2 regions of the Ferdinandcohnia sp. Marseille-Q9671 genome follow, and region 1 is predicted to be linked to the other one. Evidence: predicted binding sites of a transcription regulator. Region 1 holds the regulator's gene; the other holds the start of a gene.

What was found. Region 1 encodes Rex, which represses fermentation and respiration genes when NADH is low (regulators of the CRP and FNR family bind a similar motif). Its sites were predicted from a motif close to TTGTGAAATATTTCACAA; they were not measured.
Region 2: the regulator Rex is predicted to act here: its motif matches at 10,873-10,890, upstream of ACWNMY_RS16985 (TIGR04053 family radical SAM/SPASM domain-containing protein).

Annotation. Positions count from the first base shown of each region.
Region 1 is NZ_CDRJTA010000002.1:164,753-181,217, forward strand. It holds rRNA gene ACWNMY_RS12525 (16S ribosomal RNA) at 32-1,581, shown strand; tRNA gene ACWNMY_RS12530 (tRNA-Ile) at 1,677-1,753, shown strand; tRNA gene ACWNMY_RS12535 (tRNA-Ala) at 1,770-1,845, shown strand; rRNA gene ACWNMY_RS12540 (23S ribosomal RNA) at 2,038-4,971, shown strand; rRNA gene rrf (5S ribosomal RNA) at 5,152-5,267, shown strand; tRNA gene ACWNMY_RS12550 (tRNA-Met) at 5,424-5,500, shown strand; tRNA gene ACWNMY_RS12555 (tRNA-Asp) at 5,557-5,632, shown strand; gene thiL (thiamine-phosphate kinase) at 5,814-6,812, shown strand; gene tsaE (tRNA (adenosine(37)-N6)-threonylcarbamoyltransferase complex ATPase subunit type 1 TsaE) at 6,982-7,437, shown strand; gene tsaB (tRNA (adenosine(37)-N6)-threonylcarbamoyltransferase complex dimerization subunit type 1 TsaB) at 7,437-8,129, shown strand; gene rimI (ribosomal protein S18-alanine N-acetyltransferase) at 8,143-8,598, shown strand; gene tsaD (tRNA (adenosine(37)-N6)-threonylcarbamoyltransferase complex transferase subunit TsaD) at 8,591-9,613, shown strand; gene ACWNMY_RS12585 (ABC-F family ATP-binding cassette domain-containing protein) at 9,948-11,882, opposite strand; gene moaC (cyclic pyranopterin monophosphate synthase MoaC) at 12,176-12,661, shown strand; gene ACWNMY_RS12595 (redox-sensing transcriptional repressor Rex) at 12,745-13,386, shown strand; gene ACWNMY_RS12600 (twin-arginine translocase TatA/TatE family subunit) at 13,422-13,613, shown strand; gene tatC (twin-arginine translocase subunit TatC) at 13,630-14,379, shown strand; gene ACWNMY_RS12610 (YdiK family protein) at 14,436-14,639, opposite strand; gene ACWNMY_RS12615 (CPBP family intramembrane glutamic endopeptidase) at 14,643-15,380, opposite strand; gene groES (co-chaperone GroES) at 15,733-16,017, shown strand; gene groL (chaperonin GroEL) at 16,074-16,465, shown strand, end outside.
Region 2 is NZ_CDRJTA010000004.1:349,008-365,472, reverse strand. It holds gene moaD (molybdopterin converting factor subunit 1) at 1-37, opposite strand, end outside; gene ACWNMY_RS17040 (molybdenum cofactor biosynthesis protein MoaE) at 34-507, opposite strand; gene mobB (molybdopterin-guanine dinucleotide biosynthesis protein B) at 504-1,019, opposite strand; gene ACWNMY_RS17030 (molybdopterin molybdotransferase MoeA) at 1,004-2,272, opposite strand; gene ACWNMY_RS17025 (methyl-accepting chemotaxis protein) at 2,331-3,293, opposite strand; gene ric (iron-sulfur cluster repair di-iron protein) at 3,480-4,187, shown strand; gene ACWNMY_RS17015 (hypothetical protein) at 4,386-5,021, opposite strand; gene ACWNMY_RS17010 (SCO family protein) at 5,032-5,637, opposite strand; gene ACWNMY_RS17005 (cbb3-type cytochrome c oxidase subunit I) at 5,630-7,111, opposite strand; gene ACWNMY_RS17000 (cytochrome C oxidase subunit II) at 7,124-7,648, opposite strand; gene modB (molybdate ABC transporter permease subunit) at 7,903-8,556, opposite strand; gene ACWNMY_RS16990 (Crp/Fnr family transcriptional regulator) at 8,731-9,438, shown strand; gene ACWNMY_RS16985 (TIGR04053 family radical SAM/SPASM domain-containing protein) at 9,694-10,818, opposite strand; gene ACWNMY_RS16980 (DUF5316 domain-containing protein) at 11,141-11,383, opposite strand; gene ACWNMY_RS16975 (molybdenum cofactor guanylyltransferase) at 11,533-12,147, opposite strand; gene ACWNMY_RS16970 (DUF2249 domain-containing protein) at 12,294-12,524, opposite strand; gene ACWNMY_RS16965 (hypothetical protein) at 12,718-12,843, shown strand; gene ACWNMY_RS16960 (Crp/Fnr family transcriptional regulator) at 13,010-13,699, shown strand; gene ACWNMY_RS16955 (DUF2249 domain-containing protein) at 14,123-14,374, shown strand; gene ACWNMY_RS16950 (DUF2249 domain-containing protein) at 14,371-14,577, shown strand; gene ACWNMY_RS16945 (hypothetical protein) at 14,592-15,833, shown strand; gene ACWNMY_RS16940 (metal-sulfur cluster assembly factor) at 15,848-16,147, shown strand; gene ACWNMY_RS16935 (metal-sulfur cluster assembly factor) at 16,378-16,465, shown strand, end outside.

The DNA of each region.
Region 1 (16,465 bases):
TAAGTAACAAATTATTGAGCAATCAATACTCTTATTGGAGAGTTTGATCCTGGCTCAGGATGAACGCTGGCGGCGTGCCTAATACATGCAAGTCGAGCGGATCTTTGGGAGCTTGCTCCCAAAGATTAGCGGCGGACGGGTGAGTAACACGTGGGTAACCTGCCTGTAAGACTGGGATAACTTCGGGAAACCGGAGCTAATACCGGATAACATATAAGACCACATGGTCTTATATTAAAAGATGGCTTTTAGCTATCACTTACAGATGGACCCGCGGCGCATTAGCTAGTTGGTGAGGTAACGGCTCACCAAGGCGACGATGCGTAGCCGACCTGAGAGGGTGATCGGCCACACTGGGACTGAGACACGGCCCAGACTCCTACGGGAGGCAGCAGTAGGGAATCTTCCGCAATGGACGAAAGTCTGACGGAGCAACGCCGCGTGAGCGATGAAGGCCTTCGGGTCGTAAAGCTCTGTTGTTAGGGAAGAACAAGTACCGTTCGAATAGGGCGGTACCTTGACGGTACCTAACCAGAAAGCCACGGCTAACTACGTGCCAGCAGCCGCGGTAATACGTAGGTGGCAAGCGTTATCCGGAATTATTGGGCGTAAAGCGCGCGCAGGCGGTCCTTTAAGTCTGATGTGAAAGCCCACGGCTCAACCGTGGAGGGTCATTGGAAACTGGGGGACTTGAGTGCAGAAGAGGAGAGCGGAATTCCACGTGTAGCGGTGAAATGCGTAGAGATGTGGAGGAACACCAGTGGCGAAGGCGGCTCTCTGGTCTGTAACTGACGCTGAGGCGCGAAAGCGTGGGGAGCGAACAGGATTAGATACCCTGGTAGTCCACGCCGTAAACGATGAGTGCTAAGTGTTAGAGGGTTTCCGCCCTTTAGTGCTGCAGCAAACGCATTAAGCACTCCGCCTGGGGAGTACGGTCGCAAGACTGAAACTCAAAGGAATTGACGGGGGCCCGCACAAGCGGTGGAGCATGTGGTTTAATTCGAAGCAACGCGAAGAACCTTACCAGGTCTTGACATCCCATGACAACTCTAGAGATAGGGCTTTCCCTTCGGGGACATGGTGACAGGTGGTGCATGGTTGTCGTCAGCTCGTGTCGTGAGATGTTGGGTTAAGTCCCGCAACGAGCGCAACCCTTGATCTTAGTTGCCAGCATTCAGTTGGGCACTCTAAGGTGACTGCCGGTGACAAACCGGAGGAAGGTGGGGATGACGTCAAATCATCATGCCCCTTATGACCTGGGCTACACACGTGCTACAATGGATGGTACAAAGGGCAGCGAAACCGCGAGGTTAAGCAAATCCCATAAAACCATTCTCAGTTCGGATTGCAGGCTGCAACTCGCCTGCATGAAGCCGGAATCGCTAGTAATCGCGGATCAGCATGCCGCGGTGAATACGTTCCCGGGCCTTGTACACACCGCCCGTCACACCACGAGAGTTTGTAACACCCGAAGTCGGTGGGGTAACCGTAAGGAGCCAGCCGCCTAAGGTGGGACAGATGATTGGGGTGAAGTCGTAACAAGGTAGCCGTATCGGAAGGTGCGGCTGGATCACCTCCTTTCTAAGGAAACTGAAGTTCTACGAACTTCATAAAAAGACGCCTCTGTATTATGTTTAGTTTTGAGAGAGCTACTTTGTTCTCTTATATGTGTGAATGGGCCTATAGCTCAGCTGGTTAGAGCGCACGCCTGATAAGCGTGAGGTCGATGGTTCGAGTCCATTTAGGCCCACCATTCATTTAAATAATTTGGGGCCTTAGCTCAGCTGGGAGAGCGCCTGCCTTGCACGCAGGAGGTCAGCGGTTCGATCCCGCTAGGCTCCACCAAATCGTTCCTTGAAAACTAGATAACGTAACAAAACATTCATTGAAGTAAGTAAAGTTCTTTAAACTTTAGGCGCATGAGAAGCGAGAAGGTCGAGGAAGCAAAGTTCTGGAGGAACGGAGCGTAGTTTTCGCTACGTGAGTACCGGAAGAACGAAGCTGACGAAGAGATTCGACGCTTATCAAAGCCGAATAGGTTAAGTTATGAAGGGCGCACGGTGGATGCCTTGGCACTAGGAGCCGATGAAGGACGGTACTAACACCGATATGCTTCGGGGAGCTGTAAGTAAGCATTGATCCGAAGATTTCCGAATGGGGAAACCCACTGCCCGTAATGGGGTAGTATCCATACCTGAATTCATAGGGTATGAGAAGGTAGACCCGGGGAACTGAAACATCTTAGTACCCGGAGGAAGAGAAAGCAAACGCGATTTCCTGAGTAGCGGCGAGCGAAACGGAAGATAGCCCAAACCAAGAGGCTTGCCTCTTGGGGTTGTAGGACACTCTATACGGAGTTACAAAAGAGCGAAGTAGACGAAGCGACCTGGAAAGGTCCGTCAGAGAAGGTAACAACCCTGTAGTCGAAACTTCGTTCTCTCTTGAGTGGATCCTGAGTACGGCGGGACACGAGAAATCCCGTCGGAAGCTGGGAGGACCATCTCCCAAGGCTAAATACTCCCTAGTGACCGATAGTGAACCAGTACCGTGAGGGAAAGGTGAAAAGCACCCCGGAAGGGGAGTGAAATAGAACCTGAAACCGTGTGCCTACAAGTAGTCAAAGCACATTTATGTGTGATGGCGTGCCTTTTGTAGAATGAACCGGCGAGTTACGATCCCGTGCAAGGTTAAGTTGAAGAGACGGAGCCGCAGCGAAAGCGAGTCTGAATAGGGCGAAATAGTACGTGGTCGTAGACCCGAAACCAGGTGATCTACCCATGTCCAGGGTGAAGTTCAGGTAACACTGAATGGAGGCCCGAACCCACGCACGTTGAAAAGTGCGGGGATGAGGTGTGGGTAGCGGAGAAATTCCAATCGAACTTGGAGATAGCTGGTTCTCTCCGAAATAGCTTTAGGGCTAGCCTCGAGTATAGAGTCTTGGAGGTAGAGCACTGATTGGACTAGGGGCCCTCATCGGGTTACCGAATTCAGTCAAACTCCGAATGCCAAAGACTTGATTCTCGGGAGTCAGACTGCGAGTGATAAGATCCGTAGTCAAGAGGGAAACAGCCCAGACCACCAGCTAAGGTCCCAAAGTATACGTTAAGTGGAAAAGGATGTGGAGTTGCTTAGACAACCAGGATGTTGGCTTAGAAGCAGCCACCATTTAAAGAGTGCGTAATAGCTCACTGGTCGAGTGACTCTGCGCCGAAAATGTACCGGGGCTAAACGTATCACCGAAGCTGTGGATTGTTCTTACGAACAATGGTAGGAGAGCGTTCTAAGTGCAGCGAAGTCAGACCGGAAGGACTGGTGGAGCGCTTAGAAGTGAGAATGCCGGTATGAGTAGCGAAAGAGGGGTGAGAATCCCCTCCACCGAATGCCTAAGGTTTCCTGAGGAAGGCTCGTCCGCTCAGGGTTAGTCGGGACCTAAGCCGAGGCCGAAAGGCGTAGGCGATGGACAACAGGTTGATATTCCTGTACCACCTCTTTACCGTTTGAGCGATGGAGGGACGCAGGAGGATAGGGTAAGCGCGCTGTTGGATATGCGCGTCCAAGCAGTTAGACTGGTAAGTAGGCAAATCCGCTTACCGCGAAGGTTGAGCTGTGATGGCGAGGGAAATATAGTACCGAAGTTCCTGATTCCACACTGCCAAGAAAAGCTTCTAGCGAGGTAAATGGTGCCCGTACCGCAAACCGACACAGGTAGGCGAGGAGAGAATCCTAAGGTGATCGAGAGAACTCTCGTTAAGGAACTCGGCAAAATGACCCCGTAACTTCGGGAGAAGGGGTGCTTTTTAGGGTGAATAGCCCTGAAAAGCCGCAGTGAATAGGCCCAGGCGACTGTTTAGCAAAAACACAGGTCTCTGCGAAGCCGCAAGGCGAAGTATAGGGGCTGACACCTGCCCGGTGCTGGAAGGTTAAGAGGAGGGGTTAGCTCTAAGCGAAGCTCTGAATCGAAGCCCCAGTAAACGGCGGCCGTAACTATAACGGTCCTAAGGTAGCGAAATTCCTTGTCAGGTAAGTTCTGACCCGCACGAAAGGTGTAACGATCTGGGCACTGTCTCAACGAGAGACTCGGTGAAATTATAGTACCTGTGAAGATGCAGGTTACCCGCGACAGGACGGAAAGACCCCGTGGAGCTTTACTGCAGCCTGATATTGAATTTTGGTACAGCTTGTACAGGATAGGTAGGAGCCTTGGAAGCCGGAGCGCTAGCTTCGGTGGAGGCGTCGGTGGGATACTACCCTGGCTGTATTGAAATTCTAACCCGAAGGCCTTATCGGCCTTGGAGACAGTGTCAGGTGGGCAGTTTGACTGGGGCGGTCGCCTCCTAAAAAGTAACGGAGGCGCCCAAAGGTTCCCTCAGAATGGTTGGAAATCATTCGTAGAGTGTAAAGGCACAAGGGAGCTTGACTGCGAGACCTACAAGTCGAGCAGGGACGAAAGTCGGGCTTAGTGATCCGGTGGTTCCGCATGGAAGGGCCATCGCTCAACGGATAAAAGCTACCCCGGGGATAACAGGCTTATCTCCCCCAAGAGTCCACATCGACGGGGAGGTTTGGCACCTCGATGTCGGCTCATCGCATCCTGGGGCTGTAGTCGGTCCCAAGGGTTGGGCTGTTCGCCCATTAAAGCGGTACGCGAGCTGGGTTCAGAACGTCGTGAGACAGTTCGGTCCCTATCCGTCGTGGGCGTAGGAAATTTGAGAGGAGCTGTCCTTAGTACGAGAGGACCGGGATGGACACACCGCTGGTGTACCAGTTGTTCTGCCAAGGGCATCGCTGGGTAGCTATGTGTGGAAGGGATAAGTGCTGAAAGCATCTAAGCATGAAGCCCCCCTCAAGATGAGATTTCCCATAGTGTTAAACTAGTAAGATCCCTCGAAGATGACGAGGTTGATAGGTCAGAGGTGTAAGCATGGTGACATGTGTAGCTGACTGATACTAATCGATCGAGGACTTAACCAAAAACGAAAAGTGTAGGCGACTGTACAGCCTCGACAAGCGCTGGAACTTCTGTCGGAAAAGTCGTAGACTTTGACAGAAGAAGTGAAGCGACCTCGAGAGGCTAGGAGCCGAAACTGGACATAAAAAAACTTCATGAATGTTTTAGTTATCTAGTTTTGAGGGAATGAATCCTTCTAATAGTCTAGTGACGATGGCGAAGAGGTCACACCCGTTCCCATACCGAACACGGAAGTTAAGCTTCTCAGCGCCGATGGTAGTTGGGACTTTGTCCCTGTGAGAGTAGGACGTCGCTAGGCTATATATTATTATCGCGGGGTGGAGCAACGAGCGTTACTTCACAGCAATTACTGCGAGTTGTCCCGACGGATATACCTCCTTGAATAAGCTTGCAGAGGAAGGGACAGTCAAGTGCTACCTTAGCGCATGGCAAAAAATAATATAGTTTCTATTATCGCGGGGTGGAGCAGTCTGGTAGCTCGTCGGGCTCATAACCCGAAGGTCGTAGGTTCAAATCCTGCCCCCGCAACCAAAAAAATGATTGACGTCATACATACAATATATTAGAATAATAAATGTCTAATAAATGGTCCCGTGGTGTAGCGGTTAACATGCCTGCCTGTCACGCAGGAGATCGCCGGTTCGATCCCGGTCGGGACCGCCATATTTTTTAAAGCATACGAAACATATTGTTTCGTTTTTTTTATATCTTTTTTTGAAGAATTTGATGAAATGCTGTAAACTTAATTATGCATCTAGGTCCTTAGGAGTTGTCCTAAGGATTTTTTTCACGAACCGGATTTTTTTAAGTTTATTTCTTTTGATATATAGTAGGAGTGACTATAATGTCCATAAAGGATGAGTTTTATTTTATTAATCAAATTAAACCAAATCGGGTCTTTCAATCCGGTCTAATTACAGGAATTGGTGATGATGCAGCACTTGTTCGCCCTACAGCCAATATGGAACAAATCGTTTGCATGGATACGATGGTAGAAGGTGTTCATTTCACTTCATCTACTATGAACCCTGTCCAAATCGGATATAAGGCATTGGCCGTTAATATAAGCGATATTGCGGCAATGGGAGGCATCCCCCTCTATTATTTAGTGTCAATTGCCATTCCAAAGGGATGGAATGAATCCGATTTGTTATCGATTTACAAAGGTATGGCAATGCTAGCAGATAAGTACAATATCGATTTGATTGGTGGAGACACTGTTTCTATTTCTGACACATTGGTTATCACTGTTACTGTACTCGGTGAGGTTGAACAGGGAAAGCATTTATTACGTAGTAATGCGAAGCCAGGGGATGTTGTATTTGTTACAGGCACAATCGGGGACTCTGCTGCTGGTTTAAATTTATTATTACATAAAGGCAGAAATCATACCTTCACTGAGTCAGAGCTGACTCTGGTCCAAAAACATCAATATCCACAACCAAGAGTTGAAATTGGAAGACTTTTATCGGTACTTGAAAGAGTCTCCTTGAACGATATTAGTGACGGTTTGGCGAGTGAGGCAAATGAGATTGCCAAGGCTAGTAAGGTTTCTATCATAATAGATCAAGATAAACTACCTTTACATGAACACCTTACGAAAGAGAAAAGTGGTAAATCAATCGAATTTGCACTTTATGGTGGAGAAGACTTTGAATTAGTCGGAACCATGGGAGTTTCTGACTGGGAGCAGGTTCAAAAACATGCGATTGAAAGTGGATACACACTTACGAAAATCGGAACTGTCACAGAAGGTGGACCAAGTGTGTTTTTAGACCATAATGGAGAATTACATAGACTTGATATGAAGGGATATAACCATTTTAACTCTAGTCAAGAGTAGTTTCTCTACTCTAATCGCTTAAAAATGATTGCATAACATGTAAAATAGGTAGGGGTTAAAACTAATTACTGAACAAATAAAAGTAAAGCCTCCGGCGAAGCCTCAACTTTTTCGAAAACGGGCGTAAAAATGCCAAGGCCATTTGAATAAATAGGGTGTGATTTTACGAATGAAAAAATTTGAGTTTATTACAAATACACCTGAGGAAACGGATAGCTTTTCTTATCGTTTAGCTGAAAGGCTAGAACCTGGGGATGTAATAACCCTAGAAGGGGATTTAGGTGCAGGAAAAACAACGTTCACCAAAGGACTTGCGAAAGGAATTGGGGTCATAAGAACGGTCAATAGCCCGACATTTACTATTATTAAGGAATATAAAGGTCGAATCCCTCTTTATCATATGGATGTATACCGCTTAGAGTACAGTGATGAAGACCTAGGTTTTGATGAGTATTTTGAGGGTAATGGTGTGACGGTAGTAGAATGGGCACATTTGATTGAGGACCGCCTTCCAGAGGAGCGACTTACGATAAAAATCGAGCACATGGGAGATTTCAAGCGCAAGATTTCTGTTATTCCATTGGGAGAGCGGTATGAACAATTATGTGAGGAGATATTTGCCTAATGAAAGTATTAGCAATTGATACATCGAATTATGTATTAGGTGTTGCATTAGTTGATGGGGAAAAGGTTCTTGGTGAAATGATTACAAATTTACCGAAAAACCATTCGGTTCGTGCCATGCCAGCAATTGAACAACTAATGAACGAATGTGGGATCAAACCTGGAGAGTTAGATAAAATTGTAGTTGCGAAGGGTCCAGGATCATATACAGGAGTTAGAATAGGGGTGACCATAGCAAAAACGCTATCATGGTCACTTCAAATTCCGATAGTAGGTGTTTCAAGTCTAGAAGTAGTTGCGGCTAATGGAAGATTTTTTAATGGCCTTCTATCACCTTTATTTGACGCTCGACGTGGGCAAGTATACACAGGATTATATCGTTATGAATCAAATTCTTTGACTTGCGTCGAAGAAGACAAGATTATATTGCTTAGCGATTGGTTGGCAGAGCTTAAAAAAAGGAACACTCCAATTTTATTTATAGGTAATGACGTAGGTATCCATAAGGATCAAATTGAAACAGAATTGGAATCTCTTGCATATGTTGCACCATATACAGATTGGAATCCAAGACCAAGTGAGTTAGCGAATATTGGTTTGAATCGTGAGGCTGAAGACGTTCATGCGTTCGTACCAAATTATATTCGTTTGGCAGAGGCAGAAGCCAATTGGCTTGGAAAGAGGCAGGGGTAATATGGAAAATATCATGGATCAGCAGATTTTATTCCGATTTATGACGTTAGATGACATTGATGATGTCATGAAGGTTGAAACGTCAGCATTTACAGTTCCGTGGAAAAGGGAAGCTTTTTATAATGAGCTTGTCCATAATCAATTTGCAAAATATATTGTCATGACTGAAAACGATAGAGTGATTGGATACTGTGGAATGTGGCTTATTATGGATGAAGCGCATATTACAAATATAGCTTTATTACCAGCGTACAGAGGAAAAAAGTTGGGAGAAGCCCTTCTTATGCAAGCAAAGTTATTAGCCATGCAGCATCAGGCGGTTACTATGACGTTGGAGGTCAGGGTATCAAATCACATTGCCCAATCGCTTTATAAAAAGATGGGCTTTCAACCTGGTGGCATAAGGAAAAATTATTATACAGATAATCAAGAAGATGCGTTAGTTATGTGGGTGAATCTAAATGAATGAAAATCAAATAATTATGGGAATTGAAACGAGCTGTGATGAAACAGCCGTAGCCATAGTAAGAAATGGACGTGACATTCTTTCGAACGTTGTGGCATCGCAAATTGAAAGCCATAAGCGTTTTGGAGGAGTTGTTCCAGAAATTGCTTCTAGGCATCATGTTGAAGAAATTACAATTGTGATTGAGGAGGCTCTAAAGCAAGCCGATGTCACATTTAAGGATATTGATGCAATTGCAGTAACGGAAGGGCCAGGTTTAGTGGGTGCATTGTTGATTGGTGTTAATGCAGCAAAGGCAGTGGCTTTTGCTCACGGTATTCCGCTATTAGGTGTACATCACATAGCTGGACATATCTATGCGAACCGACTAGTTGAGGAGCTAGAATTCCCCCTATTATCTTTAGTTGTTTCTGGTGGCCATACAGAGCTCGTTTTAATGGAAGAGCATGGTTCATTCAGGGTCATAGGGGAAACAAGAGATGACGCTGCAGGTGAGGCTTACGATAAGGTAGCTCGTACTCTTAATTTGCCGTATCCAGGTGGCCCTCATATTGATCGACTAGCACATGAAGGAACAGCGACGATAAATCTGCCAAGGGCATGGTTAGAAGAGAATTCATACGATTTTAGCTTTAGTGGGTTAAAGTCTGCGGTAATCAATACCCTCCATAATGCAGAGCAACGGGGAGAGGTTATAGACCCCAAAAATCTTGCTGCAAGTTTTCAGGAAAGTGTAATTGATGTTTTGGTTACAAAAACACTGAGAGCAACGAAAGAATTCAATGTCAAACAAGTTCTTTTAGCCGGAGGAGTTGCGGCAAACAAAGGCTTGCGAACAACGTTAGAGAGTAAGTTTTCAGCTATTTCAGGTGTAAAGCTTGTTATTCCTCCACTTTCTCTTTGTACGGATAATGCGGCGATGATTGCAGCGGTCGGAAGTGTATTATTTGAAAAAGGAAAACGATCTTCTTATGCATTAAATGCTAATCCAGGATTGGATATTGAACATATGCACTAGTTAAAAAGTCCTCATTTTAGAAGAGGACTTTTTTGTTGATAAATTATCCACATATTATGAACATTTGTGGAAAACCTTCAAAAGTAATTGAAATATCTAGAATGAATATGTGGACATGTTTTGTGGATAAGTGTTAGCTCATTTGTGGATATTGTGGATAAAACGGTGTATAACTCAATAAAATGTGGAAAAGTCTGAATAAAAGCTTTTTTTATAAAAAAAAACCCCAACTGAATATAAAAATTCAGTTGGGGATAACTTTAACTTACCAGCAGTCCACAAAAAAATAAATGAATTGTGGATAGGTGTAAAGGTCTATATAAACTTTATTTTGTTATCCAGTAGTTTCATGGAGAGATTCCCATTCCTCCATAAGTGCCTCTAGTTTAGATGTACATTTTTCATTCTCTTCATTAATTCGCTGTACCTCTTCGTGATTTTGGTAGACCTCAGGATCACAAAGGAGTTCCTCATTTTGCTCAATTTTCTCTTCAATGGAAGAAATCTCGAGTTCAATTTCTTCGATTCGTCGTTTTCGTTGACGTTCTAGCTTCTTAAGTTCCTTTTCCTGTTCATAGGAGGACTTCTCTTGAACTATTTCACGGTTGTCTACCTTTTTCTCAAGCATGTCTAACCGCGCAAGCTCTTCTGTTTCATATTTCTTTTCAAGATAATAATCGTAGTCACCTAAATACTCTGTCAAACCGTCTGTTGATAACTCAAATACCTTAGTGGCTAACCTATTAATAAAATATCGATCATGTGACACAAAGAGTATAGTACCTGGGTAATCGATGAGTGCATTTTCAAGTACTTCCTTGCTATCTAAATCTAAATGGTTAGTAGGCTCGTCCAGGATGAGAAGGTTGGAGCGTTCTAGCATGAGCTTTGCCAGGGCAAGTCTTGCCTTTTCGCCACCACTTAACGTAGAAACGATTTTTAACACATCATCACCTGAAAATAGGAAATTGCCTAGAACAGTACGAATCTCTTTTTCTGTTTTTAGTGGATATTCATCCCACAGTTCGTTTAACACCCGTTTGTTTGATGTGAGGTTTGCCTGTTGTTGATCATAATACCCAATGGTAACATGTGAACCAAAACGAATTGTTCCATCTACGTGATTAAGTTTATTAATGATTGCTTTTAACAACGTAGATTTTCCAATTCCATTTGGTCCCACTAAGGCAATGCTATCTTCCCGATAGATGTTAAAGTTAATATTTTTGATAATCGGTTTCTCTTTTTCATAAGCAACTGTCATGTCCCGTGCACTTAGTACGTCATTCCCACTTTGTCTGTCAATTTCAAATTTAAACGAAGCAGATTTTTCATCACCTAAAGGCCTGTCCATGAGCTCCATTCGATCAAGCTGTTTTCTTCTACTTTGGGCACGTTTGGTTGTCGATGCCCGTACAAGATTTTTAGCGATAAAGTCCTTGAGTTTTTCCACTTCATCCTGTTGCTTCTCATACTTCTTAAGTTCAAGCTCATAGTTTTCTGCCTTTAATTTTAAGTAATTACTATAGTTACCAACAAATTTGCTACTTGTCGTTCTGGAAATCTCGTATACTTGGTTCACTACCTTATCAAGAAAATATCGGTCATGGGATACGATTAACAGGGCACCAGGATAACCTTGTAGATATTGTTCTAACCATGTTAGAGTACTAATATCAAGGTGGTTGGTCGGTTCATCTAAAATTAATAAATCAGGCTTTGACAATAATAACTTACTTAGAGCTAGTCGAGTTTTTTGACCACCACTTAAGCTTGATATTTTAGTTTGATAATCAAATTCAGAAAAGTTGAATCCATGTAAAATGGAACGGATATCCGCTTCGTACTGATACCCACCTTGTTCTTTAAAGTCCACCTGAAGTTGGTCGTATTCTTCAAGTAATTTTTGGTAATCAGCTTGCTTTGCAATAAGATCTGGGTCTCCCATTTTCGCTTCAAGATCTCGTAAGTGTTTTTCGAGCTTTCGTAAAGGAGCGAAAACGGTTAGCATTTCTTCCCAAATGGAAAGGGTAGATTCAAGACCTGTATCTTGTGCAAGGTAATCAATCTTAACGCTTTTAGGCTTGATAATTTCGCCACTATCATGTGACATATGACCTGCAATTATTTTTAACAATGTCGATTTTCCAGCACCATTACGGCCAACAATGGCAATACGGTCCCGTGTTTGTACTTCGAGTTTTATATTCGATAAAATAAGATCAGCAGCAAAAAACTTTTTGAGCTGATTTACTTGTAGTAAAATCATGTTATTTCACCTCTTGTTTCTAACAACAGTGTATCTTATATTATCTTCATAGAGCAACTGCAATGATAATGTTCACACATGTTTCTAAGACATGTATGGTAAAATAGTGTATAGTTTTAGGGGAGGTTCAAAAAGTCCGGTGAAAATGACACATCGAATTTCTTCGTTGGCTTGCTTTTCCGTTCCTCACGTATTAATTGCATACGTTCCGGTACTCAAAGCTTCGCCGCCTTGAACTTCTTGGTCCTTTTCATCCTCCTTTTGAACACTCAGTTTAGGGGAGGGTTAGATATATGGCTTCATTTACCCATTTTAATGAACAAGGTCGGGCAAAGATGGTCGACATTACAGATAAAGCTGATACAGTCCGTACTGCGATTGCAAAATCAAGTATTGCTGTTAATAAAGTGATATATGAGCAGATTATTAATAATGAAGTTAGCAAGGGAGATGTTCTTGCTGTTTCCCAGGTTGCAGGTATTATGGCAGCCAAAAGAACTTCTGATCTTATCCCAATGTGTCACCCATTAGCATTAAAAGGTGTGGATATTTCGTTTGAATGGGCAGTTGATAGCGACGAGTATATCTTACATATCAATGTAACAGTGAAAACAAAAGGTAGTACAGGGGTAGAAATGGAAGCACTTACGGCTGCGTCTGTTTGTGCATTAACCATTTACGATATGTGTAAGGCTGTTGATAAAGGGATGGTCATCGGGCCAACTTATTTAGCAGAAAAAACAGGTGGAAAGAACGGCAACTTTAAAAGGGAACTATAACAGCTGTGAGTTCAAATGAGGATGATTGGAACTTTTACATTTGAACGTAACATAGAAAGTTCCGAGTTAGTGGAGGAATTAAGGTGAATCTTGAGCAATCAAAAATACCACAAGCAACTGCCAAAAGGCTGCCACTCTATTATCGTTTTCTGAAAAACTTGCATGCTTCAGGTAAGCAAAGAGTGTCTTCAGCAGAACTGAGTGAAGCGGTTAAGGTAGATTCAGCAACAATCCGAAGAGACTTTTCCTATTTTGGGGCTTTGGGAAAAAAAGGATATGGCTATAACGTCAACTATCTATTATCCTTTTTTAGTAAGACACTTGACCAAGATGAATTAACGAAAGTTGCCTTAATTGGCGTTGGAAATTTAGGTACTGCATTTTTACACTATAATTTTATGAAAAATAACAATACAAAAATTGAGCTTGCCTTTGATGTGGATTATAATAAGGTAGGTACTAGTATTGGTGGAGTTGAAGTTCACCATTTAGATGATTTAGAAGAAAAATTACCCGATGATGTAACTGTAGCTATTTTAACAGTACCAGTTGGTGCGGCACAGCCTATAACAGATCGTCTAGCTAATAAAGGAATTAAGGGTATACTGAACTTTACTCCTGCTAGAATTAACGTTCCTGAACATATACGGGTGCACCATATTGATTTAGCTGTCGAGTTACAAGCACTTGTCTATTTTTTAAAGCATTATTCTGGAGAAGAATAGGAATAGATGTTCACTATTGAGGAGGTGACTTGCAGATGGGAAGTCTTGGATTTGGTAGTATTTTATTGATTGTGTTTTTTGCGTTGTTAATTTTCGGACCAAAGAAATTGCCTCAATTAGGAAAAGCAGCAGGTAATACATTGCGTGAATTCAAAAACGCAACAAAAGGTTTAGCAGATGATGACGATGATGATGTAAAAAAGAACGACACTCAAGATGTGAAGTAATGATAGGATGAAACACATGAATGAAAAAGAAATGTCTGTCTTTGATCATATCGGAGAATTAAGAAAACGACTAATCTTTGTAGTTGTTTTCTTCTTCATTGTTGCGTTAGGCAGCTTTTTTCTTGCAGAACCATTGATTCTCTACTTACAAAATGCTGAGGAAGCTAAAGAACTAACAATGAATGCCTTCCGTATGACGGATCCAATAAAAATATATATGCAATTTGCCTTTATTATTGCGCTAGTTATCTCATCTCCTTTTTTACTGTATCAGCTATGGGCATTTATTAGTCCAGGGTTGTATGAGAAGGAAAGAAAGGTAACCTTAAGTTATATCCCTATATCTGTAGGATTGTTTTTAGTAGGGGTTTCATTCTCCTATTTTATTCTTTTTCCGTTTGTTGTGAACTTTATGACTCGATTGGCGGAACGTCTTGAAATTAATCAGGTAATAGGGATAAACGAGTATTTTCAATTCTTGTTACAACTAACTTTACCATTTGGTTTCTTGTTTCAGTTGCCAGTTATCATCATGTTTTTAACAAGGTTGGGATTAGTAACACCGATGTTTCTTTCTCAAATCCGTAAGTTTGCGTATTTCATTCTTTTAGTAATTGGAGGCTTAATTACCCCTCCAGAGTTGATTTCACATCTAATGGTGACTGTTCCATTATTTGGATTGTATGAAATCAGTATTCTCGTTTCGAAGAGTGCCTACAGAAAGGTATTGAAGGCAGAAATGCTAGCAGCTAATGGCATGGAGTAGCGAAAAGTGGAAGGGCGCCTAGAGCTAGTCATAAAAAATAACCTCTAAGACAGAGGTTATTTTTTTGTGACTTTTTTTATTTTACTGTGTAAGGCAAACATCCGGATTGCCACACCAAAATCAAAAGTTGCGACTAGTGCAAGAAGGATTGTGGAAAAGTTCCATATTGTGTCCGTAGCACTTCCAATCGCTATATAGGTAAAAAGAATGCCCATTAACGCGTATATGATGCCCATCGCAAAAGGTGAAGTTCTTCGCATAGACTAAAAGCCTCCAATAAATATCGATTGTAGCTTATCGGTTTCCTTCATAATCCTCTCTATATCATCTGCAAAAATCGTCTGTCCCACTACAACAAATGTGTTCATCGCAACATGTGCAAATATCGGAACGATAATCCGTTTTGTATGTACATAAAGGAATGCAAAGGTAAAGCCCATAGCAGTATAAATAAGAATGTGAGTGAAATCCATATGAACCACTGCAAAGATTAAGGAGCTAATCAGAGCAGAAATAAAGAAGCCAAATTTTTTATATAAGGACCCAAATATAATCTGACGAAAGATAATTTCTTCAAGGATTGGACCAATAATAGAAACAACAATCACCAGTAATGGCAGTGACTTTACAAGGGCCATAATTTCTTGGGTATTTTCAGAACCAGGCTCAATACCAAAAACATAAATTTCAATATTCGCTGCAAGAGCCTGCGCTGTCATAGCCATGAAGATACCTGCAATTGCCCAACCGAAAGCCTCCCCTCTGGAGGAACGTTCAAGGTTTTGGTGTCTTTCCCTTATATCTTGTCGTAATAAATATAAAACAATCGGGAGTGCAGCCACAAAACTAAAGATCGTCCAAAGAGAGATAATTGTATTTTTAGCAGTTTCAGGATCTAAATTATCCCCAACTCCCAAAAGTAAAAGAAGTGGAATACCGAGAGCACCTGAAAATTGCATGAGGATATACGTTAATATAACATACCAATATCTAGCTTTCATGTAAGTCTCCTTTAATTAAACGTTTTTATAAGCGATTTTGTTTCAAACTCTTATTCATGCTTTGTATTGTAACATATATTCATAACTATCTATTAGTATTATGCTAATCCAAATTTTCATAGAGGGAAATTTTTTAAATCTTATGGTTTAAATTTTTTATTCATGACATAGGATAGATAGGTGAGTCAATTTTGCTTGTACAAAAATAGAATCTTTTTTAGAAAATTCGATAGCAAATACTTGCAAAATAGAATCAGATTATTTAATATAATAATTGTGTTAGCACTCAAGTGGTTTGAGTGCTAATAATAAGAAAAAACATACTTACAATTATTTGAGGAGGTTGTTTCACTTGTTAAAGCCATTAGGTGATCGCGTTGTTATTGAACTAGTTGAATCAGAGGAAAAAACTGCAAGCGGAATTGTACTACCAGATTCTGCAAAGGAAAAACCTCAAGAAGGTAAAGTTGTTGCTGTAGGTACTGGTCGTGTACTAGACAGTGGTGAAAGAGTTGCTTTAGAGGTTGCGGTTGGTGATCGCATTATCTTCTCAAAATATGCTGGTACTGAAGTGAAATACGAAGGTACTGAATACTTAGTTTTACGTGAAAGTGACATTCTAGCTGTTATAGGATAATAGGAAAACAGCATTAAATATCATAGAATACTTATTATTTGAGGAGGGCTTACAAAATGGCAAAAGAAATTAAATTTAGCGAAGAAGCACGCCGTTCTATGCTACGCGGTGTAGATGCATTAGCAAATGCTGTAAAAGTAACATTAGGACCAAAAGGACGTAACGTGGTTCTTGAGAAAAAGTTCGGTTCACCTCTTATTACTAATGATGGTGTTACAATTGCAAAAGAAATTGAACTTGAAGATGCATTCGAAAACATGGGTGCTAAGCTTGTTGCTGAAGTAGCTAGCAAAACAAATGATGTTGCTGGTGACGGTACTACTACTGCAACAGTTCTTGCTCAAGCAATGATTCGTGAAGGCTTGAAAAACGTTACAGCTGGTGCGAACCCAATGGTAGTTCGTAAAGGAATTGAAAAAGCTGTAGCAGTAGCTATCGAAGAGTTAAA
Region 2 (16,465 bases), on a different contig from region 1:
AGTCCTGTAGATGAGCAAAAAATAATACAGTTATCAAATTAAATCCTCCTCTTCGGGCTGCCCACTTGGATATTGTTTTGTTTCTAGTTGATCTCCAACCCACATTTCGCCATCCTCCCAGTGCTCTTTTTTCCAGATTGGGACGATTTGCTTGATGCGTTCAATCGCATATTCGTTTGCTTCATAGGCATCTTTACGATGTGGAGTAGAAACAGCTATGACAACTGCTACCTCAGAAATGTCTAGTCTACCAATTCGATGTGTAATTGCTACTTTTGCATTTGCCCATTTTTCATTGATTTCTTCCCCAATTTGAGCAAGCTTCTTTTCTGCCATTGGTATATATGCCTCATACTCTAAATGAAGTGTGCGTTTTCCCTTTGTAAATTCTCTTACAGTTCCAATAAATGTTGTCACAGCACCTGCTTCACGCCTAATGACTTTGTTTGTTACCTCTTCAATTTGAATCGGCTCTTTTGAAATTGTAAATAAATCAATATTTTTCATTTAACTTCCTCACTATGGTTAAAGATCCAACCTAAGTATTTTTCTTCATCTGTTATATGAAAGAGTGGATACATACATTGTATCGGAATCCACGAGATTACAGCTACAATATTTGTAAGTGATTTTACGAGCTCTCTATCTCCTTCATGCCTAACTAGTACAATTTTAGGATAATCCTCTCTTTTAAAGCCTTCAATGATAATCATATCATTTTCAAAAAGTGAATAAAGCTGGAGCAGCTTATCCAACGTCCAATTTGTTGACTTTGCTTCAAGTTGAAGATTTCCTCCTCCTTCCACAATAGTTGCAGTTGCTCCTGCATGAAAGTGTCGGGAGGAATCCTTTTCATAATTGGTGTTTTGAAGACTAGTCATATGTCCATGATGTTTAATGGTAGCAATTTTATGCCCTAGCCTAGTTCCGTGTTTTACCACTTTCTCAACAAGTGTAGTCTTCCCGCTATTTTGATAACCGACAATTTGTAAGATAGGGTAATTTATTCCCAAGGCCATTTACTTCCTTCCTGACCCTCAAGGTATAATACCTCAACTTCCATTCCCTTTTCAAAACCACGAGTACCACCAGGTAATACCATGAAAGCATTTGCTCCTGCTAAGGACGATACGACATTAGATTTATCGAGCCCACTTGGAGTTACAACTAATTTACCGCCATCAAAACGCAATTGGCTCCGCACAAACCTAGTAAATGGATTTGGCTTTGGAAAATCTGCATTAAGTATGGCTTTCATATTTAAAAGATGAGGTTTATTTGAAAACAATCTTTTACGAATAACAGGTCTCACTAATAATTCAAAGCCCACATAGCAAGCAGATGGATTACCAGATAGTCCAAACAGTAGCTTTCCATTTAACTGGGCAACTGTTGTGACACTGCCCGGTCTCATCGCAATCTTATTAAATAATACTTCAGCACCTAATTTTTCATAAATTGCTGGCAAATAATCATAATCACCAACAGAAACTCCACCTGTTGTTACTAAAATATCAACTTCATTTATTGCTGTTTTAACAGCCTCATAACATAGTTCAAAATCATCAGGGAGCTTCCCATAGTACAATGGTTCGGCACCAGCCCTTTGGATTTGTCCGTTAACCATATAAGCGTTACTATTGCGAATTTTCCCTGGAACTAACTCTTCGTTTACATCTAGTAATTCCGTTCCTGTTGCGTATATCCCGATTATGGGCTTCTTCGCAACTTTTACCTGATCGTAGCCAAAAGTAGCTAGAAGAGCTTTAACTCCTGGGTTGATATTACTACCTTTTTCAACAAGAACGGAGCCCTTTTTGGTGTCTTCACCTTGAAAAGAAACATTATCACCTGATTTAAATGGCCTTTTTATTGACATACATTTCTTGCCGTCACGTTCGTATTCATTTGTTAACTCAAGCATGACTACTGCGTCACATTCTGTCGGCATTTGTGCACCTGTCATTATACGTATTGCTTGAAAAGGCTCTACCTTTTTCGATGCCACAGAACCAGCCCCAATCTCTTCGATGACCTCAAATTCAACTGGCTGTTCCTGATTCGCCTCTTTTGTATCTAAAGCTCGAACCGCAAATCCGTCATAAGGTGAACGGTCAAAATGTGGAACATCGTGATCTGCTCTTACATCCTCTGCTAAAAATCTGCCGAAACTAGCTTCGATTGCAACAGATTCCTTTGTCCCTTCACTTGCATATTTCATTACACGTGACACAGCTTCTGGTACTGGTATTGGTATTCGCCTTTCTACCATATCTTTTCACTCACTTTATCTACTTTTTTCCTATTGTAGTATATTTAAGGAAAAACCACTACTTTCTTGCTGTAATTTCGTTCAGTTGGATCATTCCTTCTTCTAGCTTCTCATCAACTACCTTTGCGTCTGTGATATGCTGCGTAATCAAATTGTTCGCCTTATCAAATAGATCCTTCGTGTTTGCTATTTCTTCCATGACATCCTGTGAGTATACCTTTTGCTCCTGGATTGTATTTATTACAAAATGCACTTCCTCCTGAACAGACTGAATGACTGACAAAATATAATTAATTTTTTCAGTTGTACTCGTGCTTACCTTAATTCCTGAGAGTACAAGTCTAGTACTATTTGTCGTAGACTGTAAGGTTTCATCAATTTCTTTTTGAATCGTTTTCGTCAGTGAACTTATATGTTCCGTACTAGAAGCAGTACTTTCTGCTAATTTTCGTACCTCAGCAGCCACAACCGAAAATCCTTTTCCTTGTTCACCTGCTCTGGCAGCTTCAATCGAGGCATTGAGAGCTAACAAATTGGTTTGATCGGCTATTTCTTTTATAACTTGAACAATATTTTCTATTTCCTTTGACCGACTATTTAAGTGCGTCATCTTAAGAGTTGTGTCATTTAATTGAGTGCCCAGCTCCTTCATTATTTCTTCAACCTTCGTTACTTGTTGCTTTCCTTCAGTTGATTTTGACACCATATCTAGGGCAGCTCCAAGTAACGATTGACCGTTGTCATGTAATTTAGTCGAATTTGCGTAGGATGATAAACTTAAATGCTCCACTCGATCAAATTTTGATTTGATGTTAGCGACAAGTTCCCCAAGGACATGGTGCTGTCCGTTGACATGCTCGTGCTGTTCAATTGTTGCTACAAGTTCCTCATAAAAGCTCTTAAAGAAGATAGTTGTATTTTCTATGTGCTGTTCTCTCTCAGCTTTCATTTCATTTAATTCTATTTTAAGCTGTTCATTTTCTTTTTCCAATTCATGAAGGTACTGTTTACGGATAAACATTTTCGAACATCTCCTTGTAGCTATCTATGTTTGGCTTTATCGTACCAAACATGTCCTATTTACAACTGTGAGGTATATCACTCTTGTTTCTATTTAAGATTTTTTTGTAAGTGTGATTGTAATCACCTCATTCTACTTCCTTAAAAGCTATTCTATAAGTAGCAAACTATTTAGGAGGCAAGGAAAATGGAGCAAATATTCACAGAACAACATATTATTGGAGAAATCGTAACCGAGTTTCCAAAGGCTGGAGACCTTTTTAAATCATATCGAATTGATTTTTGCTGTGGAGGAAATCGTCCACTTAAGGAAGCGCTTGAGGAACGAAATCTTTCTAAGGATGAGGTATTAGCTAGATTAAATGCTCTCTACCTGGAAACGAAAGACCTTAATGAGAAAACAATTGATTGGAAGTCTGCTAGCTATTCTGAGTTAATAGATCATATTATAAATAAACATCATCGATATTTAAATGAAGAGCTTCCACAACTAAGCCCTTATGTAACGAAGGTTCTGCGCGTTCATGGTGGTAACCACCCACACCTTGTTAGAGTTCATTCATTATTTAATCAGTTGAAAGTCGAGCTCGAACAACACACAATAAAAGAGGAAGCTGAATCTTTTCCTCTAATTGTTACGTTTGAGAAAGAACCTACTGAGGAAAACCATATATTAGTTAAGAAACATGTGGAAGAACTAGAAGACGACCATGATGAGGCAGGTAAGATTATTAAAGAAATCCGTGACATCACTAACGATTTTCAGCCACCAATTGGTGCATGCGGAACCTATCGTCTTGTCTACCAGCGTTTAGAAGCACTTGAGGCTGACTTATTCCAACATATTCATTTAGAAAATAATATTTTGTTCCCAAGAGCTGCAGCAGGAAATTAATTGACTCCAAAGTAAACCCGCCTAGCGGCGACAAGCATAAGACAAGCGCTGACAGAAGTCGTTGTTTGTCTTCAGAAGCGATTGTCTTAGACCAGAGATCCATTTCGCCTGGAGCTAGACACCAAAAACTACGTGCAAAATTTAATACTTTCTTACCTGGTAAATCATAACCACGATTTTTAAACTAAATCGTGGTTATTATCTTTTTATTAATTTTTGATAAACCATTTCCTCTTTTACAATTAGGAACTTGTCAGTTTTCTTGTTTCTCGTTACCAACGGCTTGCCAATAAAAGCACGACCAATAAAAAGTACACAAATACCTAGTCCTACTATAAACATTGCTTTTCCTAGTTGTTGTTGGGACGTAACTAAATAATTATTGCATAATCTTACAGGTGAGACTGTATAAAGCCAGCTCATAACAAAAATCATTGAAATACCATTCGCCCAGATAAATGCTTTGCTAATTGGTCCAAGTAACTTCCAGCTATAGTACATTAAAATCCCTGCAACGAATGGTAGTGTCATATACTTTGAGATTTCCATTAATATTTCATTTAAGGCGCCATCAATTGACCGAGGTAAAAACCAATATGCTATAACGGATAACGTTACTACTATGCCAGGGATGCCATTTTCATTGAGATATCCAAATAAGGCATGCCATTTCCGCGGAAAGCCTTTTGCTAGTAAATAGCCACTACAAATAAGCAAGGGGATTTGAACAAGCATTGTTCCAATCATACTCGCCTCTAATGTTACCCTAACATATGGCATGATAAGAATTAGAAGTAATAGTAGCCCTACAAATAGATATCGATTCCGGAACATCATTTCACCTCTAGAAAAGAATAGTGTCTAAATAATTTATGACAGTTTGTGGCGACTGGTAATCAAATATATTTGTTAATTTACCCTCTGGATTAATAACATAGAAAGCTGAATTATGCTCATATCCTCCATATTCATTTGGTATCACGATTACCTCTAATGCATCTAAAACACCCTCTAATTCTTTCTTATCTTGTATTGTAGCCATTTTCCATTGATCTCCATCCGCTCCAAAATGCTCTGAATATGCATGTAAAACACTTGGAGAATCATGCTCTGGATCAAAACTTATGCTAAGTAGGACAATATCTTCTCCTCGTATATCGGCTGGGATATTTTCATAGATTTCAGCAAAGTTTGTTTCGAGAACTGGACATACATCTCCACATGACGTATACATAAACGTCAATAGCGCATATTTCTCATCTAACTCTTTTATATTAAAACTTTCATAATTAGAATCAAGTAATGTAGCAGCAGGGAGCCTTGGCTGCTCCCTTTCCAATGTAAGTATTCTAGCTTTTTCAGCTGTAAAGGCTCGAAATCCATCTGTCCCTACCCATAGCAATGATAAGCTGGCCATAAGTGCAAATAGAATACTTATACATTTACGCATGCTGACTCGGTCCTATATCTTCTCTAAAGCTACTATCAATGGATCTAGAAAAATTCCAAAAACGTAGAACAAATGTTAAAACGGCTAAAATAATAAAGATTCCAAACACGACTCCAATTCGATCAAATGGAATCCATTCTGGGAAATGTTCTGCCCATCTTCTTGGTGCCCCTGCTTTCCCGGAATAGAGGAATGAACCACATAAACCAAGGAAAAACATGACATACACCCAGAAACTGATTGCATCCAGTGATGTTTCTTTATTTTTCTTATTTACTTTTGCAAGGTAATACATAAAACCAAACAACATTGCTGTAGCACCCAATCCCATATACATATGAAAATGTCCTGGCACCCACTTCGTATTATGCATAACATGGTTAATAACAATCGTTGCATCAATAATCGCTGGTACTACACCAACCACCCAGCCAAACATTGATAAAAAAATAAAAGATGATGCAATATCCCACTTAATACCTGATCGAAAAACAATCATTAGGGCACCGTACGCAGTAACAACTAATACCGGTAATCCATTTGCATATGATAATACTTGCCCCAGGATAATCATCCATTTCGGTAGTGCGAAGTCCATTAATAAATGGTGGGGATAAATGATGATTGTAAATAACGTTGAACAGTTCCACGCGATGAGAAATGGCCGATTTGCTTTCCATGGACGATTTGTGTACAATGCCAAAATTTCATAAACAGCAATAACACCCATATATATAATTGAATTTGCAAATATATGACCAAACGCATATGTTAGGTTTTTTGCAAGCAGTGGGTCAATTGTAATGGTTGGTATAAATAGATTTATAAGGCTCATAACTAAAATGGTTGCCCCAGATACCAGTGCTGTGATGTTCACAATCACAACCATTGTACTCGCTACAACAGCCGCAGGAGGACCATAGCCTTTCTTTTTCCCAAAGACAATTGACCAGCCTAACCCGCCTCCTAAACTCCCATATTGTTTAATAATTGCTCTTGCAACATCTAAATACAGTAATAAAAATCCAACACCTATTACAAGCATACCTCCAAGATATAGAGCTGCTCCTACAACTCCCCATCCTCCAGCCGAAATTGCAGGTAATGGATACAAGAAAGTCCATCCCCCCGCAAAGTCAAAGCTGAAGATACCTACCAATACCATTGCTACCCCGATAATAAAGAAGATAAAATTTGAAATAAAAATCCCTTTGTTTAGTTGAACATATTTGCTTAGGAAGTACCACATAACTGCTGCTGCAGACAATGCTGATGCACCTACCATACCGGTTCCATGGACCGTTAGAATTTCATAAAAGAAACCTGGATCAACATCAATCATATTTCCTTGTGCAAGTAACATTAAGACTCCAAATATCATCATAAGTAAAATAACTAGACTGCCAGTTAGTAGATACATGATAAGCGTTCGATTTTGGGAGGGTTTTGAATCTCCCATTGTAATAGTAGCCATTGAAAGTCCCCCTTAGTTTGTAACGGCAATTTCACCAATCATTACATGGTGAGCTAATCCACAGTATTCCAAACATAAAATTTGATATGTCCCTGGTTTTTCAAAAGTGTAGAAAACATTATTTGTATAGCCAGGCATCGCCTGTGTTTGCGCCAATAGATTCATATCTTTGTCATAAATACCAAATCCGTGATTTACATCAGCACTTGTTACATGGAATTCAATCGGCTCCCCTACCTTGAATTCTGTCTGACTCATATTCCAACCAAATTGAATTGCCTCCACATTTACCAAGATAGGATCTTCTCCTTCTCCGTATACTGGTCGTTCGAAAGGTAAATCCTGTAGCGTGAAATAAGTTACTGTACCCAATACAATCAGAAGAACAATGAAATAAGCTGTTCGAAAGCGATACCACTTTTTCTGTATACCTTCATACGCTATCCTTTTGTTGGTATTCAAAACCACAAAAATAAAAATGATTGCAATAAATGTCATTAACAGTATTGAAAGATACCATGCAGCTGTTTGATACAATAGATAACCCTCCTATAAATAGTGTTCAAAAAATGATTCGAAAAGCGAGGAAATAAAGGAAAGGTAGACTCTAGGACCAAAGTGGTCGAGTGCCAACCCAATTAGTAACTTATCATTTGGTGACTTTTTGAACATCCTCTGTTAAGCTATGTATTTCTCTCTCAATAAAAGTTTCACATATTACAGATCCATAAATCTGTTAAGTTTGTCACAAAATAGAAAAAGACACATTCTTGTCAAGAATGTGTCTTTTTCTATTTAATTAAATATGTCGCTGCTAGCATTAAAAATGAGATAAAAATCGTCGTAATAACCCATAGCCAGGCCAATTCCATATTCCCACTGTCTATGGCTACATAAATAGCTGTCGGTAATGTTTGTGTCTTCCCAGGTATGTTTCCTGCGAACATAAGAGTTGCACCAAATTCTCCCAAGGCACGTGTAAAGCTTAAGATAAAGCCTGTAATGATAGCTTTTATTGATAAGGGAATGGAAATAAATAGAAAGATAGAAAATTCATTTGCTCCATCTGTCCTAGCAGCATCCTCAATGTCTGTTTCTACTGATTGGAAGCCTGTCTTTACAGATTGATACATGAGCGGAAATGCAACAACAGTCGAAGCAATAACAGCCGCCCACCACGTAAACATGATCGATTGACCCGTTACGTTTTCAATAAATACTCCCACAATACTATTTCTCCCAAAAATAACAATTAATAAAAAACCTACTACTGAAGGAGGTAGTACAAGTGGTAGCATCAAAATTGTTTCTACAATAAGTTTTCCCCTAAACTGTCTACGCGCCATCGATTTTCCTGCTAACAAACCAAGAAGTAAGACGATGCAACCTGATGTGATTGCAATCGTTATAGATAGTTTAATAGGGGACCAAAAAAGCTGTTCCATAGCTAAGACCTCAATTGTTAAAAAATGTTCATATAGTATCTATTTCTTTTGTAGCAAAGGTTTATGCTCTATTTTTATAAAAAGTGTGATTTATGTAACACCCACTAGATAGACTACCATTATATTATCACAATAGAACAAAATATAGCATTCTAACGTAAGAAGGTGTTATCTATGAATCAAAGAGAGACAATACAGAAACCCACTCTTTCACATGAATTAAAAGAGCTTTTACAATCTGCCAACCATACTCTCAAAGTAGAAAAAGGTGCTTCTCTATTTAGAGAGGGAATGAAAGCATCAGAATTATATCTTATTCTATCCGGTCGTGTAAGAGTTAGCAAAGGAACATCTGATGGTAGTGAATTATCGCTTCGTATATGCGGCCAAAATGAAATTGTTGGAGAATTAACATTGTTTACAGATGATCCAAAGTATTTATTTGATTGCCGTATTTTAGAAGATAGTGAAATAGCCGTTATTCAAAAGGAAGTCTTAGAAAGAAAACTTTTTGAAAATACCAGTCTTGCATTTGAATTCATGAAATGGATGAGTGATCATTTTCGAAAAACGCAAACTAAATTTAGAGACCTCGTCTTATTGGGAAAGAAAGGAGCACTTTATTCGACACTAGTTAGGATGACAAATAGCTATGGGGTTAATAAAGAAAATGGTATTTTGATTAACCTTCATTTAACAAATCAGGAGTTGGCTAATTTTTGTGCCACAACAAGGGAAAGTGTGAACCGAATGCTGCATGAATTGCGTGATAAACATGTAATTACTGTTTCAAAAGGATATATTACCATACACGATTTGGCCTATATAAAAAATGAAATACAATGTGAAGATTGTCCAGCAAAATATTGTAGTATTGAATAAGTAAAGGCCCATGGAAATGGGCCTTTCAGAGTGTAGACAAAGTCAGTACTGACTTTGTCTACACGATTTTTCACAGTACTTCTAAAAATAAATTACTTTCCCCAGACTGTCTTGAAAACACTTGTCAGACAAGGCGCGCAGTCGATCGAAGACGCGAATAGAAGTTGCCTTCATGAGCGGACGAGAGAGGCAAGCAACGCTGTATGCGAGCGTTTGTCAACAGTCTGAAAGGCCCATGGAAATGGGCCTTTGTTCTTATCTTGCAGTTTTTTCTTTAGTACGAAGAGCTTTTGGAATATATACACAGAATGGTTCACTCTCCATATAATCTCCCGTCATGGCATACGCACGAGAACGTGAGCCACCACATACATGTCTGAATTCACATACTCCACATTTTCCTTTATACTTATCAGGATTGCGAAGATCTTTGAATATAGGTGATTCACGATAAATTTCAGCTATTGGAGTCTCACGAATATTACCAGCTTTTACAGGAAGCAAACCACTTGGATACACGTCACCAATATGAGAAATAAAGACAAATCCGTTTCCGTCATTTACACCTTGTGGGGCTCTTCCAAGTCCATCAATTTGTCCAGTCTTTCCTTGCATAAGCGCATCTTCATATCGAATTTGTTTTTCGATGTCTTTTGTTTCCCGCATTTTTGATTGGATTACAACACGTCTGTAGTGCTGAGCAGCCGTTGTTTTTATATCGAATTTCACACGCTTACTTAAATCATATAGCCAACGAAAGACCTGCTCATGTTCAACTGGGGAAATCATATCTGAATCCTTTCCGCGTCCAGTGGGTACAAGGAAAAAGACACTCCATAAAACACAATCCAGATCCTCTACTAACGTAGCCATTTCATCTAAAACGTGAAAATTATACCTTGAAATAACTGTGTTGATTTGGATGGGGATTTCAAGTTCATGCAAATACCTAATTGCATTCATTGTTAAGTCAAACGATCCCTTTGTGCCTCTGAAATGATCATGTATTTCTGCAGTCGGGCCGTCTAGACTAAATGCCCACCTTGCTAGTCCAACTTCCTTTGCTTTTTCAATTGCTTCTTTTGTCACATTAGGGGTTGCACTAGGTGTCATAGACACACGTACACCTTTTTTAACTGCATAATCTGCAATATCATAAACATCAGGGCGCATTAAAGGGTCCCCGCCAGTGAAAACAAGCATTGGATTATTCATTTCATAAATTTGGTCAATTAGGTTTTTACCTTCTTCAAAAGAAAGCTCTCTTGGGTCTCTTGTATACTGTGCTTCCGCACGACAGTGTAGACATTTAAGCTGACAAGCCCTTGTCAGCTCCCAAATCACAATAAATGGATCTTTATTATAGTCCCTTTCAAACATGAGGCCATCCTCCTTTTGTAATGTCCACATTTTATCACTATAGAAAAGTGAATTATGTGAGGCATATCACACAAAAGGAAGGTGTCCAAAATTGTTCACAAATCTAGTGGAGGTTATGGAGCCCACCTAATTAAAGAAAACAAGCCGATACCAGAAGATTATTTTTCTAGTATAACTCGCATAGTTTCTTATCAATTAACTGGACTATAGAACCTCTGCCACTTAGAGCAAACATTTGAATATACTTTATGTTCAATCTTTCTACACGGTTAAAGAAATTATTTTGAAGTTAACTAATCGAAGAATATATAATGAAGAAATATTACATGTATTTGAGGGTTAAAGCCAGTGCTACAAGTAGGTTAGGAACCCCCAAGAGGAAAAATATATACGAATACCGAAATTTCCTTTTTCGGTCTTTCTTAGGTTCAGTATAATAATTCGCTCTTGCACGATCTCCGCTTACAAAAGTTTCTGATACAATTCCTGCTAACAATAAACAAATAATCCCAAGTGTGCCAGAGATAACAGAATACGCTTCAAATTGTTGAGTAGACAAACCCATAAAAAATAGAAGTCCAGAGGTTATAATGCCTAATAATAAGCCTACTCTCAGAATAATCCCTCCTTCCAAAAGTACCTGGTACTTCTATTTTATCGTATTTTTCTGATAATTATGTGTATACACCTCCATTTTTTAAACATTTAGAGTTTCTACCTTGAATCATTTGGCCTCTGCTTTGCTTTTTCATATTCTTCTTTATTGTTAATATTCTCAAACTCTAATCCTTGTAACTCCAAATTGTCATTTGTTACATACCTCACGTTACAAGAATCCAACAAAAAGCTTAATTTAAACCTTTTCTCGAATAGCAGTTCTTCTATCCTTTGTGCAACTCTTGAATGATAAATCGCGACTAATGGTTGCTTCCTTCCATCGATGACTGGAACAACCGCATCTATGTCTTTGTTAGTTGTATATGAGATAAGTTGTTTTACTAGGTTATTGGTAACAAAAGGAGTATCACATGGCAAAACAACATACCAATCTGCTTTGTCCTCTTTCATGGCGGTTATTAATCCTGCTAAGGGACCATATCCTTGGAACTGTGGTACATCTTGCACAATTTTTAAGGTAACGTGTTTCTGAAACTGATTGATTAGTCTAGGATGGCTTACTATATTAATGTTATCTACATTACCCTGAAGTGCATCGATCGCATATTCGAAAAAATATTTATTATGAAGTGTAGCAAATGCTTTAGGGCTTCCAAACCTTCTAGATTCCCCACCTGCTAGAATAATCCCCATTATATTTTGTTTTTTCACTGAAATCTTCCTTTTTTCTTCATATTATCACGAAGGATAGACAAGACCAAACTGATTCTCTTAATAAGGCTACAATTCAACCAAAAAAAAATGTAGACAAATTCAGAAATGACATTTGTCTACATAGTGAGAGATTAAAAGAATTCTTATCTTTTACCGATTGCAACCCGCCATACTTCTGGGCCTTCTTCAAGATATTCCCATGTGAATTCATCGCTTCGTTCCATCATAAACTGATATTGAAGTGGTCTTGGATCATGGTCATTTGTAAGTTCCATGATTTCACCTGATTGTAGGCTATCAAATGTTTTAAAGATTGTTGGATGCTTATCCTTCGGTGCATAATCTGGCGCATTTACTTTTGCTGCAAATACCATTTATAATTCCTCCTTTTGTTTTATGGGTTCATTGTATCGAAGGCCTTTACGTGATGTAGTGAATCTTATCACTGTGTTGATATGTTTTTTATCATATCTCTTTTCAAAATATGGGATAATAAAAAAAGAGATTACCACGTGCATCTTGTATAACCTCCTTGATTCGTGGATAACTAATGACGAGGTGAAACAGATGAAAGAATTAGTAGGAAATTGTGCCGAATGTGATAAAGAGATTTATTGTTTGGAAGGCTTCATTAATGGTGTTGTACTTGAAGATAAAAAAGGAATTTTGTGTTTTGATTGTGCAGAAGAATAAGTCAAAACAATATTGATTAACTAGGAGACTGATTCTCCTAGTTTTTTTGTGTCTATTTTTTGAATAGTGATCATGATTCGCATCACATGTGATGCAAATCACAGTCTCAAAACGGGAGATTGCTACACTTAAGATAAGGTACTTTTAATTACAAGGAGTGAAGTTGATGGGACTACCATCTATACAGGAACAATTAAAAACAGTTCCTCTTTTTCGAGAATTAACTCGTGAAGAACTTGAACCTATTATCGAGATTTCTCAGTCACGATTATATAGACAAAAAATGTTTGTATTTATGCAAGATGATCCCCTAGATCGTGTATTCTTCATTCAATCTGGTAAGGTAAAGATTTACAAGTCAGATATGCACGGAAAGGAACAAATTGTCTCCGTACTCGAAGCTGGGGAAATGTTTCCACATGCAGGCTTCTTTAGAAAAGGGGGATATCCTGCTCATGCAGAAATAATGGAGGATGCAACTATTATCTATACTCCAATTGATAAGTTTGAGGAAATATTGATAAAGTACCCGGAACTTTGTATTAAAATCTTCAAAGTTCTTGGTGAAAAGATTATCGACCTACAGAAACGATTAGAAGAGCAAATCCTATTAAACACTCAAGAACAAATTGTGATGCTGTTGCTTCGATTATGTAGGAGTAATGGTGAAAAAATAGGAAATCGTTTTAAGCTTACTACTCAATTTACGAATCGTGAACTAGCCAATATGATTGGAACAACGCGCGAATCTGTAAGTAGAACAATCAGTGTGCTAAAAAAGAAGCACATTGTTGACATCACTCCTGATGGTTATTATTTGTTGGATCATATGAAGCTTCACGATGAGATTTTTTAGACCAACGGGTAGAGGTTTTTTTCGTCTTTTGATGTTCTCTAAACTTGTGACAACGTCTAACACTTATTTGTATGGGAATTGGTTACTTATGTAACTACCTGTGATTACAGTCACAACATTCTGCATTGAAAATGATTATCATTAGTATATAAATGTTTTTCCTTTATTCAGTGGAGTTACCTGCTTCTATAAGTGTTTGGGATTAATGCATAGGAGTAATCAGTACAGAATTGTCTATACACAGACTGAATAAAGGTAAGGTCTCGGCGAATACCTCGATTTTTTAAAAGGGATTTTTCGAGTACAAGACAAAGACTAAATAATCCACATTCTGTGGCAAAGTCTTATGAACTACCACGTGTTTTGCCTAAAAATCGAGCGCGAATACGCAAAGGCTTATTTAAATAAGGGGGAGATAATACCATGAGTCAAGTAGAATCAAAAACAGTGGAATTAGATGTTAGAGAGGATCTGAAAAATAAAATTGAACCTTTTCAAAAGATTATGGAGGCTGTAAAAACGTTAAATGATGGGGATATATTTATTTTACACGCTCCATTTAAACCTACTCCATTATTTCCAATATTAAAAGCAAAAGGTTTTTCAAATGAACCAGAGCAAATTGACAAAAAACATTGGAAGATTACCTTTGTTAAAAGAGGTGGCAATAAATGAAGTTAGATAACCGAGGTCTTGAACCACCACAACCTATGATGAGAACGTTAAAAGCACTCGAGAAGTTAAAAATGGGTGAAACCCTATCAATCATAAATGACCGAAGACCCATGTTTTTGTATGAACAGTTAGATGATCTCGGCTACAAACATTCAACAAAACCAAATCCCGATGGCGGCTTTCAAATAGATATTACGAAATAAGGAGCTGCTTGCAAATGTTACCTCAATTATCAAATGAAACGGATATTAGGCTGCCGCTTTCATTCATTATTTTTAGCGTTGTTGCCTTACTGGCTTCCCAAATCATTCTACTATTTAACGGCCATATGATGATTGAGGGAAATTTTCGAACACCTGCCCTACTCTCATCTGCTCATCTATTAATTCTCGGATGGGCTTTAATGGTAGCTATGGGAGCAATGTATCAGCTTGTACCAGTAGCCTTTTTAACACCTATATGGAACGAGAGGTTCGGCTTTGTCCAATTTTGGATAACAGCAATAGGCTTTGGAGGATTCGGGGTCACTCTTTCCTTCTCACCTACCATATCTATTTTTACAGGTAGCCTCGCTGTCAGTGGCATCTTATTATTTCTCATTCAAATGTTTATGACAATGCGGAATCAAGCGAAAAAGAATATATTAACCCTGTTTGTAGGGAGTGCTCTCTTTTGTTTGCTACTAACAATCACACTAGGCATTTTATTGATTGTTAACATGGGTATTGGAATCGAGAATTTTAATCATCTCGCCGTGTTAAAAAGTCATATATTACTTGGTGTAGCTGGTTGGTTTACATTCTTAATCTTTGGTTTTTCCTATAAAATGGTTCCTATGTTCTCATTAGCACATGGTTTTACAATGAAGCCGGCAAAATGGGTATTTATTATTTACGGACTTGGTTTACTTGTTGCGATATATAGCTTTGCAGCAGAGACTTCCTATTTATTACAGGCAGCAATGAGTTTACTATTCCTAGGATTTGCAATTTTTACGTATCATATTTCCACTATTATCAAGGTGAGATTAAAGAAAAAATTAGATAAGCCATTTATTTTCTCGTTAGTAGCGATTGGATTTGGACTAATTCTTCATTTTTGTGGGATGGTTCTTTCTTTCTTTCCAGATTTTTATGAGTATTTTGGTTTTTTTATTTTCTTATACATTTTATTATGGATTGCGAGTAGCATTCTTGGGTATTTGTATAAAATAATTCCTTTTCTCTGGTGGACCCACCGTTACAGTAAGCTAATGGGAAAAAGAAATGTACCTCCTTTAAAACAGCTGATTGATGAAAAAATGGCGATTCCTATTTTTACAGGTGTTGTTATTGGAAGCGTTGGTGTAGTGTTAGCGATGGTTACTGAGCAATTGCTCATTTTCACAATAAGTCAAAGCCTTATCGTCGCCGCATCTATCTTTTTTATCTATACAATTATGAAAGTACTTTTTAAATAAAGGAGTTCATTATGATGGAATTAGAAGACAAAATTCTTGAACAGTTAAAACATGTAATTGATCCTGAATTAAATATTAATGTTGTTGATTTAGGACTTATTTATAACATCGAAATTAAAGAAAATATGAATGTATTTATAGAAATGACATTAACAACACCAGGTTGCCCTTTACATGATAGCATCACTAGTGGTGTAAAGCATGCAGTCACTGACATTGAAGAAGTTAATGATGTTGAAGTCCTTATTGTCTGGCATCCTGCCTGGTCACCTGACCGAATGTCATCAGACGCAAAAAAACAATTAATGGGATAATAGGTAGAGGTGGAGGACTTCTGCTGAATAAAGGTATTGTATTTCACTTTCTTGTTATGTTTCGTTATACTTAAGAAAAGCACAAGGCGACTGCTTATCGGCAACAAACATAAGACATGCACTGACAGAAGGCTTCCTTGCTTTCAGAAGCAAATGACTTAGACCCGAGAGCCGATGGCTTCTTGAGCTAGACATAAAAATAAGCTATTTCCAAAAAGGAGTGTTATATAATGGATGAAGCATTAAAAGAAAATATTATGGGTGCATTAGAACAGGTAACTGACCCTGAATTAGGGATCGATATTGTAAACTTAGGTC